Regions from separate parts of the Methylophaga thalassica genome, predicted to be linked through region 1. Evidence: riboswitches for the same ligand, from Rfam matches in the RefSeq annotation. Region 1 holds a riboswitch; the other holds the start of a gene.
What was found. Region 1 has a riboswitch for cyclic di-GMP ahead of QQL60_RS08605 (hypothetical protein). Riboswitches for the same ligand answer to the same signal wherever they lie in the genome.
Positions count from the first base shown of each region.

Region 1 (8,116 bases):
TTTTGTAACAGTGTGCGGATTAGCGTTGTTTTTCCTGCACCAATTTCACCGGTAACGACGGTAAAACCGGCCTGACTCATCAAGCCATATTCCAGCATAGTTAATGCTTTTTTGTGATATGGACTCAAGTATACAAATCGAGGATCAGGAACAAGATTAAAGGGCTTAAATTTAAGACCGAAATGTTCTAAATACATAGATTAGTAATTCTGATGTGATGGTGGAGTATCAGCTTTATTCAACACTGTACCAATTAAATGAGTGCCCTCTAACAGCTGTAATGATTTTTTAATATTCGCTTCATTATTTTTTCCGTCTTCTAAAACCAACAAGGTACAGTCAAAATAATTTGTAGACAACAAGACATCATCTGTTTGTAATAAAGGTGGAACATCAAAGATAATTACCCTTGAGTTATATTGAGACTTAATATCTTTGACTAATGAAGCCATTTTAGGACTTGATAATAGCTCTGCCGAATCCTCTGCTCGCCCAACGCCGGGTAAGACAACTAATCGTTCAATTCCTGGATTAACGAGGACATGATGTAAATACAAATCCCCTTCGAGATATTCTTTTAACCCAACTTCTACATTTAAACCAAAGTACCTAGCAATTGAGGGACTTCTTAAGTCCATATCAACCAGTAATACTGTTTGATTGAGCTCCATTGCCACTGCTACTGCCAAATTAGTAGAAATCAACGACTTTCCCTCACCTGCTGTTGGGGAAGTTATTGCTATACTTTGCCAATCATTTTGCCTCATTTTTTGAAGCACTTGTGTTCTTAGCATTCTAAATACGGCCGATTGTGGATTGTTATAGTGTCCAGCAATAACTCGATTGCTTTCTAATGTACTAGCAGGAGTCTTAACCACCTTTGTTTGTGTGTATTGGATATTCTCTAGAGCAGGAGCTAACGGATCATGAGGGAAACTACTTTCTTGCTGAACATCATCCTTGACCTGAGTCTTTATTCGATCGTCCATATCATTGCCAGCATGCTTCTGTCTTGCTTTATCTAACGCTTTTTGAATTCTATCCATTATTAATTCCTATCAGAAGGTATGCTTAATTAAAGCAAGCTAACTTTACGCATTAATTTGAACCACAACACTTCTAAATTAACAACATAAAAATGCACTGCTATCACAGTAACAATAGCAACAAAAATAGCAAACACAATCCAGCGATTTCTGATTGTTTTTTTACGAGCTAACTCACGTGATGTTGTAATGACAGGAATCACTACTAAAGGAGTCTTACCAACTAAATGCGTCACTTGAGTGTAACCTCTAACCCCACCAAACAAAAGCTCTATGAGTAATGCCAAGCCCAATCCGGCCCCGATTGATGCTCCAACACCTAAAACAAGTAATTTTGGTCTGTTTGGCTTCTCCGCTTTGGATGGTACAGCAGGCGGTTCAATTAAAGAAAAGCTCTCGCCTTTATTCTCAGACTCTAAATTTTGTGCCAATTCAGCTTGGAGTTGCTTGGAACGTAACTCTCGATATTTTGCAAGTGTGTTGTCATGATCTCGTGTTAGATCACTATAAGCACGTTGAACCTGATAAGTCTCTGCAACCCTTTTTTCAAAGTCAGCAATCTTTTGCTTAATGTCTTCTTGCCTATTTTTTAGACGGGCTATTTCTCCTTCCGTTGAAGCAATTCTTGCTTGTATTTGAACATAAGCCGGATTTACATTCTTAGTTGATGATGTGTTACTTTTATCAGCATTAGCTGCCGTTTTAAGTCTTTCTTGTAACGACGAAATTTTACTATTCAGAGCCTTTATGTCAGGGTGATTTTCAGCATACTTTTCTCTCAGCGTACTTAGCTTCGCGCTAGCTTGTTCTAACTCTGCCTGAATAACTTCTTGGCTGTTTCCACTCACTCCTAACTCTTTTTCGAGTGCATCCAATTGACGCTTAGTTCTTAAAACATCCGGATGATTGGGTTCATACTTAGACAACAAGTCGCTGTACTGAATTCTGAGTTGCTCAAGTCGTTGCTGAGAAGTCGATACTTGATTTGGGTTTGTGATATTGCTAGATAACGCTGAAGGTATGGTTGACAATTGTAAACTAAGAGTAGTTACTTGATCTTTCAGTACTAAAATTTCATTTTGGTTGGTGTTTTGTTCATCAGTCAGTCGCTGAATCATTGACAGATTATATTGAAGTAATTCAGGTAAACTTTGGCTGTATCTATCTTTGAACTCAGCTATCTGTTTTTCAAGTTCACGGACTCGTGCCTGAAACTTATCACCTTCTTCTTTTAAAAAGTCCTTTGTTTCTGCTGCTCGATCAGTGCGCGCCTTTACATTTTCATTGAGAAACTCTGTAACAAGCTCGTTTGCTACTTGTTGTGCTTTTTGAGGAGATTTATCCATAAAAGAAACAGTGAAAGCAATACTCGCCCTCTTCGCTCGACCACTGACAGGGTCGGTAACATTAGCTTGAACTAAATCCACGCTAACATTAGATTTGAAAAGTGCAACTAAAGCTGATGTCGCCGTCGCTTTTTGTCTTTCCTCTCGATAAAGATTATATTTCCTAATCATCTCCATGACTCTTGATGTCGTCATGAGTCGCTGCTTAATAACTTCGATACGTTGATCAGCATAACTCGTCACTGTTGAACGAACTAGATCATTTGGAATTTCCTGAGACTCAATAAGAATCGTGCCTTCTGACTTATAGGTCGCTGGCAGGGAATAAACTACTAAGACTGTTGCAATAGCTAGCAATACGGCAGGGATAATTATCCAGTACTTTCTTCGCCATAGGATATTAAGGTAATCTCCTAAGCCTTTTACTTCTTCTTCCATTGATTATTTGCTCTTAGCTGATGTAATTAGTTTTAAGTTGATAATTAGCGAGAATAATGGATTCCATCCCAGTTATAGTCAACATTAAATGTGACAGCGTTACTGTTAACATTTCTCCCCTCAGACTCATCAATACTCCGATAACGATAGCCAAAAACAAATGACCATTGTTCATATAACTTCCACCTTAAACTAGGTGAGAAATCAATATATTTAGTAGTGTTGCTATTAAGGTCGTCAGCACTTGTGTACTCACGATAACTTGTTGATAAGTTGGCTTTGAGCTTTTCAGTCAAATCTCTACTATATGTGAATGTATATGCATCCTGCTCATTCACATCACCTTCACTTGATGGAAGTAAAGAACGACTTGCAGATAGAGTTATAGAATCCAACTGACCTTTTTTTGTAGCACTGATTGAGTAATTTAGTCCACTACTATTACTAGTTGTGGAGATGCCAGTAGAAGAGTTATTTTGACTATCTAGATAACGTGCCCCAATAAGTCCGTTAAGTGTCCATAGCTCGTCTAGTTGATATGTTGAAGTGAATCCAGCCGTATATGAGTCGTACTCATTATCTAAAGTATCTGATTCAGCCTGATAATTAACATAGCCAAGAGAAACCCCTCCACTTAATCGTTCAGAATACTGGTGTTGCCAAGCTAAATTTAGACTCTTTGTCTCGTTATCAGTCAAATTTGTATTACCTGTAGACAATCCACTACTTGATGCTGACTGTGTTCTCTTTTGATATGAAATACTGGTATTGACTGTATCCAATTCAGTCAATCTATAGCTATAGCTTGGAGACAATGATTTAGTGGTGGTTGTCGATGTATTACTGAAATCAGCTGTATCGTCCTCAGCAATTGAGCGAGACTCCCTTTCAGCATAATTGAGATTGAGTCCATATGAACTTCGCTCGGTTGAGTAAGATGTCGAAAAACCGAAGAATGGGTTTTCTTTATCTAATTCACTTAACTTATCATATCGACTGACTCGATACCCCATATTAATCTGTGACTTAGAGTTTTCTAACGTTCTTGAAAGAGATAATGTCGGGGTAATATTTAAACTGAAATCACCCTTTTTATTTTCCCTGAGTAATTCGTTATCGTCGTATTTAAATCCAGGGTCAGCATTAAAGTCAATCCCCCATTCCGCAGCATATCCTTGCCCGACTACCGATAATAATATTGCTAGAGATAAAGTTCTTTTCATTAAATATCTGCCACAACCACAAGCTAAGGAACAATCATCACATCACCACTCTCTAGAGTGATGTTTGTCTTCAATTCTTTACCTTTTTTTATCTCAGCGTATTTTACGGGCAGAACTTGTTGCTTAGTTCCATCTCTACGAAGCACAATAATATTGTTCTCTTCTGCGTAAGGCGATAATCCACCCGCTAAACTCAGAGCTTGCATGGCATCTAAAGGTTGATTCATCACAAATGAACCTGGGTTAAGTACTTTTCCTAAAATATGGACCCTATTGCCTTCAACATTAGTGACAGAAACTGTAACAACCGGATCAGCCAAGTATTCGTTGAGTTTTTTAGTTAATTCTTCTTCTACCTCTGCCACCGTTTTATCTTTAGCGACAACTTCCCCTGCTAGTGGAAAGGTAATAACACCATCAGGTAAAACCGTTACTTGTTTTTGCAAAGATTCTTCATTCCATACAGAAATGTCTAAAACGTCTCCTGAATTTAACAAATAACGTTCGGCAGCAAATACGGATGAAGAAAACAGTGAAACGAAGACAATACAGAATAAAATGAAGCGTTTTGGCATGAGGAAAATCCTTATCTATAAATGACATTCAATTTTGATATTAACACTCTATTTTTCAAAAAAAAAGGGAGCTTTTGCTCCCTTTCAATTTGTGACAGTTAAGTTACTGTTAACTTAAATCTTAATTCTTATGCAGCAACTGCTGATTTTCTTCTAAGCCCCAAGAAACCTAATAAGGCAGGAGCAAACAAGAATAATGCTGCTGGTACTGGTACAGCAGATACTGACACATCGTATTTTAAGATGTTAGAGGCTGCATCAATAATATCTAAACCGTAGAAAACGTTCGCAGCTAAAAATGCAGTGAAACTAAAATCACCAGTGATAACAAAGGTTTGTGCACCTGGTAAGTAACTACCGTTAGGGCCGGTGATTTCTCCGAATTTTACTGTTGCGCCTGTTAAAGCTGTGAATGGATTGAAAGACCATTCAATTTTCACGTTGGTAGCTGTATCAGAGGTAAGATCAAATTGTGAATACCAGTTACCAACCTCACCTACAGTACCACCAGCGAGTACAGTACTGTTGTTATTTACATCAACAGATTGTGTTGCGCCACTTGATCCGATACCAGTAAGAGTTAATGTGGCGGCATTGACACCAACCGAAAACATGAGAGCTACTAAAAATAGCATCGCCTTTTTCATAATAAACTTCCTTATGCATAAGTTGAAAAAACAAGCAATGCAACCCAGCCATCTTTAAATTAAAGATCTGTGGCTTTCCGACCCCGCCTCACGACGAGTTTGGCTTTTGTTAAATTACCATATCCATAAGATATGATAATCACCTATCTGACTTTGTCAGATGAGTGAATGATATGGAGCATTGTCCACCCGTGTCTATTGTACCTTGGTACAATTTTGCTATTGGAATTTAAAATCAATTCGCTAATGAATATAAAAAAGGGAGCCTAAGCTCCCTTTTTTATCAAAAACATTGTTTTTATGCTGCAACAGCTGTTTTTCTACGCAGACCCAAAAAGCCTAATAAAGCAGGGGCAAACAAGAATAATGCGGCTGGAACAGGTACTGCAGATACTGAAACGTCATATTTAACTACGCCTGATGTCGCATCAATGATACTCAGGATGTAGCTAGTACCTGCTGTCAACATAGCTGTGAAGCTGAAGTCTTCAGTAATTGCATATGACACAGTGTCACCCAATGTAGCAAAAACTAATGTTGCACCTTTAATTGCAGGGTTAAATGACCATGCGATTACAACAGGTGTATCTGTGTCAGTAGTTAATGAGAACGCTGAACTCCAAGTACTTTTCTTAGAGACAGTACCACCAGCTAAAACAACTGAGCTGCCAGATAAATCAACACTTTGACTTGCGTTAGTTGAACCAGCTTCAGTCAGAGATAACGTCGCGGCGTTAACACTTACTGAAAACAATAAAGCTACGATAAATAGCATCGCTTTTTTCATAATAATTTCCTTATGCATAAGAATTCGAAAAAACAAGCAATGCAACCCAGCCATCTTTAAAATATAGCATTAAAGATCTGTGGCTTTCCGACCCCGCCTCACGACGAGTTTGGCTTTAATTACACAACATCAAACACGTCGACATTGTGTAAGACCAGATATGATCTTGCTACAAAGCCATCACCGTTGATGTCTATTGTTCTGATTGCTATTAAGATACTTATGATAACTAGTATTATCTAGTGTATATGCTTTACACCGATACCTTAACAGTATGTATATAATACTGTGTCTCAAGGTAAGTAACAAGTATATTTAGTAAGTAACATTACTAATTAAAACTAAACGGGCAATTAATAGGCATTTTTACCGACAAACCCTTTGAACAGCGTTAAAAAAATAATCTCAAGATCTAGTAATAGCGACCAGTTCTGAATATATTTGAGATCATAATGCACACGTCCCTGCATTTTATCCAATGTATCTGTTTCACCTCTAAAACCATTTATTTGTGCTAGTCCGGTAATGCCCGGCTTAACTTTATGCCTCAGCATATATCCCTGAATCTGTGCGCGATATTGCTCATTATGCGCTACAGCGTGTGGCCGTGGTCCAACGATGGACATCGACCCACCCAGAGAGTTAAAAAATTGTGGAAGCTCGTCAAGTGAGGTTCTACGCAGGAAACCACCAAAAGGCGTAATTCGGCTGTCATTCTTCTGAGCTTGCGTGACTTTTTCACCATCTTCCGTGACAGTCATTGTACGGAATTTCCATACTTTAATTTTTTCACCATCCACACCATAACGGGTCTGTTTGAAAAATACAGGTCCTTTAGATGTGAACTTCACCCCAGCTGCAATAATCAACATGGGTATAGCGATAATCATCAGAATAATGGAGCTGAGGATAATATCCTCTAATCGTTTCAATATACTATCGATACCAGCAAAGGGCGTTTCATAAACTGAAATAGCCGTAATGCCCTGATAATCCACCCAACGTGAATTAAGAAGATTGAACGTGAACAAGTCTGGTACTAAGTATACTGAGGCGGTGCTGTCTGCCAATAGCTCGGTTATATGCCGTATTCTATGCTCTGCTGACATAGCAAGAGTGATATACACCGTATCCACTTTACCTGCTTTACAGTCCTCAATCAGCTGATTGAAATCACCCACGTTTTTGTTGGTGACGACTAAGTTAGGTTCCGTTTCGACACGTTTTTGTGAGCGGTCATCGTAATAACCTACCAGCCTGAATCCTGACCAGTCCATTTCATTAAATGCACGCTCCAGACGTTTTCCCAAAGTTGTTTCACCAACGATAGCAACGTTTCTGGTGTTGACTCCGCGAGCCCGGAGAATTGCCAACGATGTTCTCACAATGGCATGCCAGGAAATTAATTCAATTGGCGTCAATAAAAACCATAAAAAAACAAAGCTATCCAGATAACTACCAGAGTGAATGAAAAAGATATCAATCATTACCAGAATGAAAACACTGGTAAACCATGAAAACATAACTGCCGAAACTTCTTCTCTCAATGCAGTGCCTCGCCATGAACGATAAGCATCTTGAGATTCGGCAAAAAAGTTAAACAATAGAATAGCGAATAAGAGACTCCATATATAAAGGACATCCCATCCCGCCTTAAAAATATCAAATAAGGCTAAAAAGGTAAGCAGGATAATGCCACTATCAATCAGGCGTGATATCGCATTAATTTTTGCATCATACTGTCTTATCCTGCCTTGAGCCATTTGTTCCTTTTTACCTTATTAGTATTTATTGATATTAAGTAACATCTATACCTTAAGTATAAATGATGCGGGATTAATTCGCTTCGCTCTTATAATAGCTTTCAAGAACAGAGATTAATTTAGGCAACTCATCTTCTTTCAAGCAGTTAATACCTGCAGCAGCTTTTCTACCTCCCCCAGTGTCAAATTGACCTGCAATATAATCAGCTCCTTCTTGACGTATTTTGGGTGCTCTTATGCTTACCACATAAGCAGATGAATCAGGTATTTCAGTGAGAATTAAATGTGCTC
Region 1 is NZ_BSND01000005.1:295,631-303,746, forward strand. It holds gene QQL60_RS08575 (ExeA family protein) at 1-197, opposite strand, end outside; gene QQL60_RS08580 (CpsD/CapB family tyrosine-protein kinase) at 201-1,046, opposite strand; gene QQL60_RS08585 (Wzz/FepE/Etk N-terminal domain-containing protein) at 1,076-2,830, opposite strand; gene QQL60_RS08590 (porin family protein) at 2,875-4,053, opposite strand; gene QQL60_RS08595 (polysaccharide biosynthesis/export family protein) at 4,077-4,628, opposite strand; gene QQL60_RS08600 (hypothetical protein) at 4,757-5,275, opposite strand; cyclic di-GMP riboswitch class I at 5,311-5,389, opposite strand; gene QQL60_RS08605 (hypothetical protein) at 5,574-6,062, opposite strand; cyclic di-GMP riboswitch class I at 6,100-6,186, opposite strand; gene QQL60_RS08610 (undecaprenyl-phosphate glucose phosphotransferase) at 6,416-7,825, opposite strand; gene QQL60_RS08615 (DHH family phosphoesterase) at 7,899-8,116, opposite strand, start outside.

Region 2 (8,116 bases), on a different contig from region 1:
GAACTGAATAAGGTCAGGGGCATAACACACCGTAATGGTGACAGCTGTAGCCTGAGCATGACGAGCCACATTGGTGAGTCCTTCCTGTAGCAGTCGATAAATGCTGTGGGCGTGGTCACGAGGCATGGCATCCACATCGCCTTCGAGCCTGAATGACACCTCTAGCTGACTTGATGCTTGCCACTGTGCCACCAATTCAGTCACTTGTTGTCTGAAGTCGACATCCTCCGGAACGGGTGATTTTATATTTTGTAATAATCCCCTCACCTGCTGATGCGTTTTATCCAGCGTGCAAAGTATCTGCTGAGCGTATTCCTGTGCTGCACCCAGTTGAGATGATCGTAAGATCCGTTCAGAAAATAATTTGATTAAAATTAACTCTTGCCCAAGCTCATCATGCAGCTCTCTCGCCAGAGACTGGTGAAATGAACTCAACTCGTCATTAACAGCCGCCATTGGCTGTTGTTCTAGTCTCGCATTCATCATTTTTACCCTTTTTACACCAAAACTGTCTGAGTGATTTCAGAATAATTCCCTGATGTGTGAGCAATTCTCTCAGAACAAAAGTTGCATGTATAAGTTTAAATATTTATGTTATTGATAATTTTTATGAATCAATTGATACGATATGGAACTCAGACATTTACGCTACTTTAAGGTCGTTGCTGAACTACAGCACTTTCATCAGGCTGCTGAAAAACTGCATATCACCCAACCGGCTTTATCCAATCAAATGAAACAACTGGAAGAGGAACTCAATACCGCCTTATTTCACCGTGTTGGCCGCCATGTCAAACTCTCGGAATCTGGTGCAAAAGTACTGGAAGTTGCCAATAAAATTCTGAATGAAGTCGACTTACTGAAAGAAGCAGTGAGTGATATTGAGTCGGGTCAGACGGGCAGTTTACGTATAGGCGTATTACAATCGATTAATGCTTTGTATTGTCGGGAAATTGTCTTAGAGTTTGACCGGCTGCATCCGGGTATCGCTCTGCACATAGAAGAGCTATCTAATCGGCAAATTGAGCAGCGTTTATTGACTGGCGATATTGATGTTGGCATCGGTTTTATTCTTGATAAAAAATACCATCATGATCTGCTTTTTGAATCTTTATTTTCTGAAGCATGGAAATTGATCATCAATCATGAGTCGGCCAAATATGCTTCAGCCATCATGCAAGGCCAGCCACATCCGCTGAAAGCCGTGTTGTTACCAGAAGGATTTGAAACCCGAAGCGTGGTTGATCAGTTTTTCGAAGATCACCAGATATTTACCAGCAAAATAACAGAAGTAAATACCATTTCCTTTATCCTGGATCTGGTTGAAAACGGCATGGCATTCAGCATTTTACCGGAGGCTTTTTCGCGGCTAAATACCTCTGCTAAACGTCGTGAATACGACTTAAGCCCCGCCCCCAAAGAACGACAAATTGGTCTGTTTACCGTCAAAGATCGACTGCGTAAAAAAAGTGTCGAACATTTCTGCACTTTAATCAGAAATCAATTGAAACAATAAAAAAACCCGGCATGAAAACCATGCCGGGTCGAGGTCATTTACTATGAGAATATAACCGCTTATAAGCTAAACACACTCAACACACCCCCCAGGTTTGTCCAGTTGGATAAAGCTCTATAAGCACCAACGGCACCTAAACCATCGGCATCATTTTCAAGTGATGGAATAGCCATACCAATACCAGCCCAACCACCAACACCAGACAAAATAGAAATATATTGCTTACCATCATGTTTGTAGGTGTTCACATTACCAATAATGCCCGAGGCGGTTTTAAAGCGCCAAAGCTCGCGACCTGATTGAGCATCTACTGCTTTTAAATAGCCTTCAAGCGTGCCATAAAAAACAACATCCGTAGCCGTCGCTAAAGCACCAGACCAGACTGAAAAACGCTCAGGATTAGACCAAACGATTTTACCTTCTCGGGCATCCCAGGCAATAAAGTTACCCATATTGGTGCCACCCGGTGCCGGATACATACTTAGCGTTGCCCCGACATAAGGCTGACCAGCAACGTATTCCACCTCAAATGGCTCATAATCCATACAAATATGGTTTGTCGGCACGTAGAAAAGTCCCGTCCGTGGTGAGTAGGCAGCAGGTTGCATATCTTTTGAACCCTGCGCTGCAGGACAAATACCGCTGGTGGTGACATCCGGCCCATTCTTCGCCGTTGAGTATTTTGCCACCCGATCATGCAAGCCTGTTTTTAAATTGACCCCGTTTGACCAGTTCACTGTCGGGTCATATTTTTCTGCCACTAACAATTCACCATTTGCCCGGTCCATCGTGTAGGCAAACCCATTACGGTCAAAATGCACCAGCGTTTTTCTTTGTTTGCCTTTGACTTTTTGATCCACCAAAATATTTTCATTGATACCGTCATAGTCCCATTCGTCAAACGGTGTCATCTGATAGACCCATTTTGCCATGCCCGTATCAAGATCACGGCCGAAAATTGACATGGTCCATTTGTTATCACCTGGACGTTGAACTGGGTTCCAGGTAGATGGATTCGCCGTCGCGTAGTAGAAGGTATCCAGGTCTGGATCGTAAGAATACCAACCCCAAGTCGTTCCACCACCAATTTTCCACTGATCACCCTGCCAGCTATTTAACGATGAATTTTTTCCTACTGGTTTTAACATTGACGTGGTTTTATCAGGATCAATCAGCATATCTTCATCCGGTCCAGTGCTATAAGCCTTGTATTTCACATTGCCATCCAGGTCATAGGCCTGGACATAACCACGTACCCCAAATTCACCACCGGAAATACCGACAATCACTTTATCTTTAAAAACATGCGCCGCTGCAGTACTGGTGGCACCTTTTCTTGGGTCATCACGCTTATCTGACCACACCACTTTTCCGTCTTCAGCATTCAAAGCGACTAACGTGGTATCAGCCTGATTAAGAAAAATTTTGCCATCAGCATAAGACAAGCCACGATTGACTGTGTCGCAACACATGACGGGTACAGTTTCATCGTAATTTTGCTTGGGCTCATATTTCCATTTAATGGCGCCATCATTATTTAAGTCCAGCGCATAAACAATGTTTGGAAATGGCGTATGTAGGTACATCGTGCCATCAATAACTAAGGCATTACCTTCGTGTCCACGTAAAACACCGGTCGAGAATGACCAGGCCATGCCTAAATCTTTCACATTATCTTTATTAATCTGTGTCAGCTCAGAGTAACGTTGATTATTGTAATGACCCGCAGGCATGACCCAGTTATTAGGGTTTTCCTGCATTTGTTGAAGTTCGTCAGCAGCCACCAATGCTGGCGTGGCTGATAGCAAAGCAATAGAAAGTATTTTCAGCTTCATTTCTTTGTCCTTTTATCGTTGTTTTTGGCATGTTCGACATGCCATACAACTGTATAAAAGACCGTGAGACGGGTCATTTGGACAAAGGCTTGTTTAAGACTCAGAGAAACGCTGATCTGTTCTTATCTACTTTTCATTATCAAAAATGTGAATCATGAGTACATCAACTCAATATACCTAGTTAGTGGCTGAGCGTTAACACATCGATAATTACTGGCACCACAGAAATAGCCAATAACATTCCCATGCTCAGATTAATCAGTCGCATCGCTTTATTCGAATGAATAAAAGAACGTGAAGCATGACCAAGATATAACCATAACGAAAGACAAATCGCTGTGACCACTAAAAACATAACGGCCATCAATACAATATTTCCCCAACCTGAATCCAGCGAGGAGTAGGTCGTCACGGCACCAATGGCAATAATCCAGGCTTTGGGGTTTAACCATTGGAAAATCATTCCCCCCAACACAGACATCGGTTTTTGTTGAATACCGGTGTTGGAAGACGGTTTTTGGGTGGCGATCAACCAGGCCAGATAGAGTAAATAGACAATGCCAACAACTTTTAAAATCAGATGCAACACCGGGTATTGCTTAAACAGCGTGTTCAAGCCCATACCGATGGCCAGCAACATCAATGGAAAGCCAAAACACACCCCCAAATAAAACGGCAGGGTACGTTTAACCCCGTAGTGCAGCACCGAGTTTAGAATCATGATGTTATTCGGACCCGGCGTAATGGTGGAAGCAATTGCAAATAATAAAAACGCCGTTACATTCATACACTGATCTCAGGCATAAATAATAAATCTGTCACCCCGACATAGACACCTGCCTGGTTCAGTGCTGTGGTAATTTGTCCCCGATGATGGGTTTGATGGTTAAAAAAATGAATAATCGCCTGAGTGAAATCGACATTCTTTTCGGCAGCAGCTGCCAGACTCGTATAGACCAAGCGTTCTGGCAAAACTGTCTCCTCGAGTGAAGCTGCCCAATCAAGTATCTCCAGATCTAATTCATCACGCGCTTTTTTTAGCTCCGTGAACTCACTGTAAAGTTCCTGATCCAATGCCTTCAGATCAGCTGAAGGAATCTGACCTTTAAATCGGTCTAGCCACATCCGATCGCACAACAATAGATGGTTTAAGGTGCCATGAATGGATTTGAAAAACAGTCCACAGTCGGCCTTGCGATCCTGATCACTTAATTGACTGGCTGCCAGATAAACAGACTGGTTCATCCATTGGTTATAACGTGCCATTAACTCCGCATAAGTCGCGATATCCAACTTCATCACAAGCTCCTTCATTGAGAGCAAAGAAGAAAATTCTAAATCATTCCATCTTATTTTTTTCAATCAAAATCAGTGGCTAAGGCAAGTTTATGATGTCTTTTTTTGAAGGTTTTAGTAATAAAAGTGAAAATCATCCACCGGCAACTCATTGATTATGCAAGTACTTAACGATAGAACAAAAACGCGATTAAGACTGCATAGCAATAGCATAGTCAGAGTTTGTCTTATAGAAAAATGAGCCAAACACTCAGACTTTTGAAAGCCGATCCTATTTGATCCATAGCAGTTGTCAGCGAAGTAGCTACCTTACTGCGCCACCAACGTATCAGCCCGATAAAATGCACCTGCATTTTCACCCAAGACTTTCACTAGTTTGGGCAGTAATGCCGTCATGGTCTCCATCAATTGCCAGGGTGGATTGATGACATAGATGCCCGATGACGTCATACCACGTGTGGAAGCATCCGCATCCAACCCTAGTTCATAGCGTTGTATATGAGTAATGCCACTATTAATCAACTGTTTATCCAGTCGATTAATACGTGCCCTGTCGACCACCGGATACCAGATTGCATACGTACCCGTAGCAAACTTTTTATGGGCTTTCTCGACAGTATGAAACACCTCGTCGTAATCCGATTTGATCTCATAAGACGGGTCAATCAACACCAGTGCCCGACGTGACTCCGGCGGTAATAAACTCAGCAAACCTTTCAAGCCATCTTCTCGCCGTACACGAGCCTGCTTATATTGGCGCAGATTATTGGTCAGGAATACACTGTCTTCCGAATGCAACTCAAAACACCATGCCTGATCCTGAGCACGTAAATATTGCATCGCCAACATGGGTGAGCCAGGGTAAAACGTCAGGTCATTGCCATCATTCACCGTCTTCACTGCCGTCTGATACGCCGCCAACTCTGGCCAGTCCAGATGAAACACCTTCGTAATACCTTTCTGATATTCCTGATTTTTTCCAGCGTGGCCTGAGCGTAAATGATACAAGCCCGCCCCGGAATGGGTATCAATATAACTAAAGGCTTTTTCTTTTTTCACCATATGCTGAAGCAGTTCGATCAGCACAATATGTTTCAGCACATCAGCAAAATTACCCGCATGGAATGAATGACGATAACTTAACAAAGCAGAATCCTACGCAGGTTAATGAAGTTGTTCTGCAAATTATGCCTGTTGGTGGGGGAGTGCGTTGGAAAATGTTATGAGAGATTAGAAGCACATAAAAAATAGCTACCAACTCATCTTCGTCTGAGAAGAGATTTAGACAGTTTCAATAATAAAAGCCTTTAAATTTACTAATCATGACAATTACTTCAAAACCACTCTCTCCTCTCAATACTGTACTAAAGTACAATTTTTATTTTCTTTCCAACAACATAAACTACAATTGCTTCATTATTTTAATAGAGCCAAACTTGGTGTGAGCCAAGGACGGAAAGCTACAGGTCTTCCCCATGGAAAGATGGCTGGGTTGCATGACTTTATGGAAATAGCAATGAAAAAAGTACTAGCTGGTCTAGCAATTATTTTGGGGGTATCCGCACAAGCACACGCTGCAGGTGTCAATTTAGTATCAAACGGCTCATTCGAAAATCCTGATATTCAATCTGGCTCATGGACCATTCTTTATGATGGTGATTTAACCAACTGGGAAGCTGGTGAAGACGGTGTTGAAGTGCGTGATAACAAAGCAGGCACAGCCTATGATGGTGATCAGTTTGTTGAGCTGGATACGACTCACAACAGCAGCATCACACAAACTTTAGCAACAACGGCTGGCTCATCTTATGAGTTATCATTTGCTTATTCTGGTCGCATCAGCCAATCAGCTGATACAAATGCTATTTCTATATTCTGGAATGGTGTGATGGTTGACACCGTTACTGCTATCGGTGGCGCTCAACATGACTGGGTTGTTTACACGTTCTTAGTCGATGCTGTGGGTAATGATATTTTGACTTTCGCAGCCAATGGTCTTGATGACTCATTTGGTGGTAGCTTAGATGCTGTATCAGTGAGTGCTGTTCCAGTTCCAGCGGCAGCCTTCTTATTTGCTCCAGCATTACTTGGTTTTATGGGGTTACGCCGTAAAACTGCAAAAATAGCGTAATAAAGATTAGTTAACTTTCTAGTCTAGAAAAAACAAGCATTTAAGCCTCCAAAATATTTTTTGGAGGCTTTTTTTGCCTGGTTATTGCTGTTATATCAGTTCACTTATTAAAATATTACTATCGATTATCTGAGATCCCACTAAAACTCGATAGCATTCCAGTGATTGACTTTCATCCTGATGAACGAGCTTATTAACAAGCTACTTAATATTCATTCTTAAACAACCTGACCCGGTTTCGCCCATTTCTCTTAGCATCGTACATAGCAAAGTCAGCACAATTTAATAGCCCATCCTCTTCAGTACTATGCACAGGATAGAGCGCCACACCAATACTGGCTCCGACGCTGACAGTTAAATCCTCAAATGTCATGGGGCTTTGCAGTGTCTCCAAAACTTTCTCAGCAACGTGGATGGCGGCCTGTTCATCGCTGACTTTATGCAGCAATACGACAAACTCATCACCACCAAGTCTGGCGACGGAGTCAGGTTTACGGAGACAGCCACGGATTCGTTCGGCACACTGAATCAATACGGCATCCCCCACATCGTGTCCGTGGGTATCGTTAATCGGTTTGAACTCATCCAAATCGATAAACATTAAGGCTAACGCATATTTATCCCGTTCTGCCATGGTCATCGCTAAATGCAGCCGTTCTCTGAACAAGATTCGATTTGGCAACCCGGTCAGTGCATCGTGATGAGCAAGATGCTGAGCGTGTTCTTCCATGACTTTTCTATCGGTAATATCAAAAAACCAAGCCAAAATCATTTGCTTGCTGTGATATTCAATCTGAAGATAGGAGGCGATAACCCATTTCGTTGATTGCTGGCTATCAGGGAAGTAGAGTTCAACTAATTGGTTATTCACCTGCTGGCCATGTTCAATTAACTTCACCGTATCATCATATTCCAATTTATTCGCGTAATAACGTCGAAGCGTCACGCCTAAAGCTTCCTGATGTTTCTTTTCGATTAAAGAGGCATAACTTTTATTCGCAAATACCACTTCTTGTGTGTCGATATCAATGATCGATGCGGCGGTAGGGCTAAAGTCCAACATCATTCGCAAGCGTGATTCGCTTTCTAATGCTTTGATGCGTAGCTTTGCATTTTCCAGGAAGGTTTCACCTGATTTTTTAGCCGCCAGAAAAACAAATAATACAAACAGCACCAGTATGGCACTCATACCATATGTTATCGGTTCCCCTTGCTGAACAAGTATCAGAATATGTGGAATCATAGTGGGAAGAACTAAAGCCACCACCGATCTTCGGTCAACCGAGAGTGAAGCCATACCACCCGAAGCTATCCCGCCAATGGTAAAAGACAAAAATG
Region 2 is NZ_BSND01000006.1:187,057-195,172, forward strand. It holds gene QQL60_RS11875 (sensor histidine kinase) at 1-486, opposite strand, end outside; gene QQL60_RS11880 (LysR family transcriptional regulator) at 629-1,516, shown strand; gene QQL60_RS11885 (methanol/ethanol family PQQ-dependent dehydrogenase) at 1,576-3,351, opposite strand; gene QQL60_RS11890 (LysE family translocator) at 3,533-4,138, opposite strand; gene QQL60_RS11895 (DinB family protein) at 4,135-4,650, opposite strand; gene QQL60_RS11900 (23S rRNA (adenine(2030)-N(6))-methyltransferase RlmJ) at 4,957-5,793, opposite strand; cyclic di-GMP riboswitch class I at 6,067-6,147, shown strand; gene QQL60_RS11905 (DUF642 domain-containing protein) at 6,164-6,778, shown strand; gene QQL60_RS11910 (diguanylate cyclase domain-containing protein) at 6,984-8,116, opposite strand, start outside.
Region 2: another riboswitch for cyclic di-GMP. It lies ahead of QQL60_RS11905 (DUF642 domain-containing protein); the one in region 1 lies ahead of QQL60_RS08605 (hypothetical protein).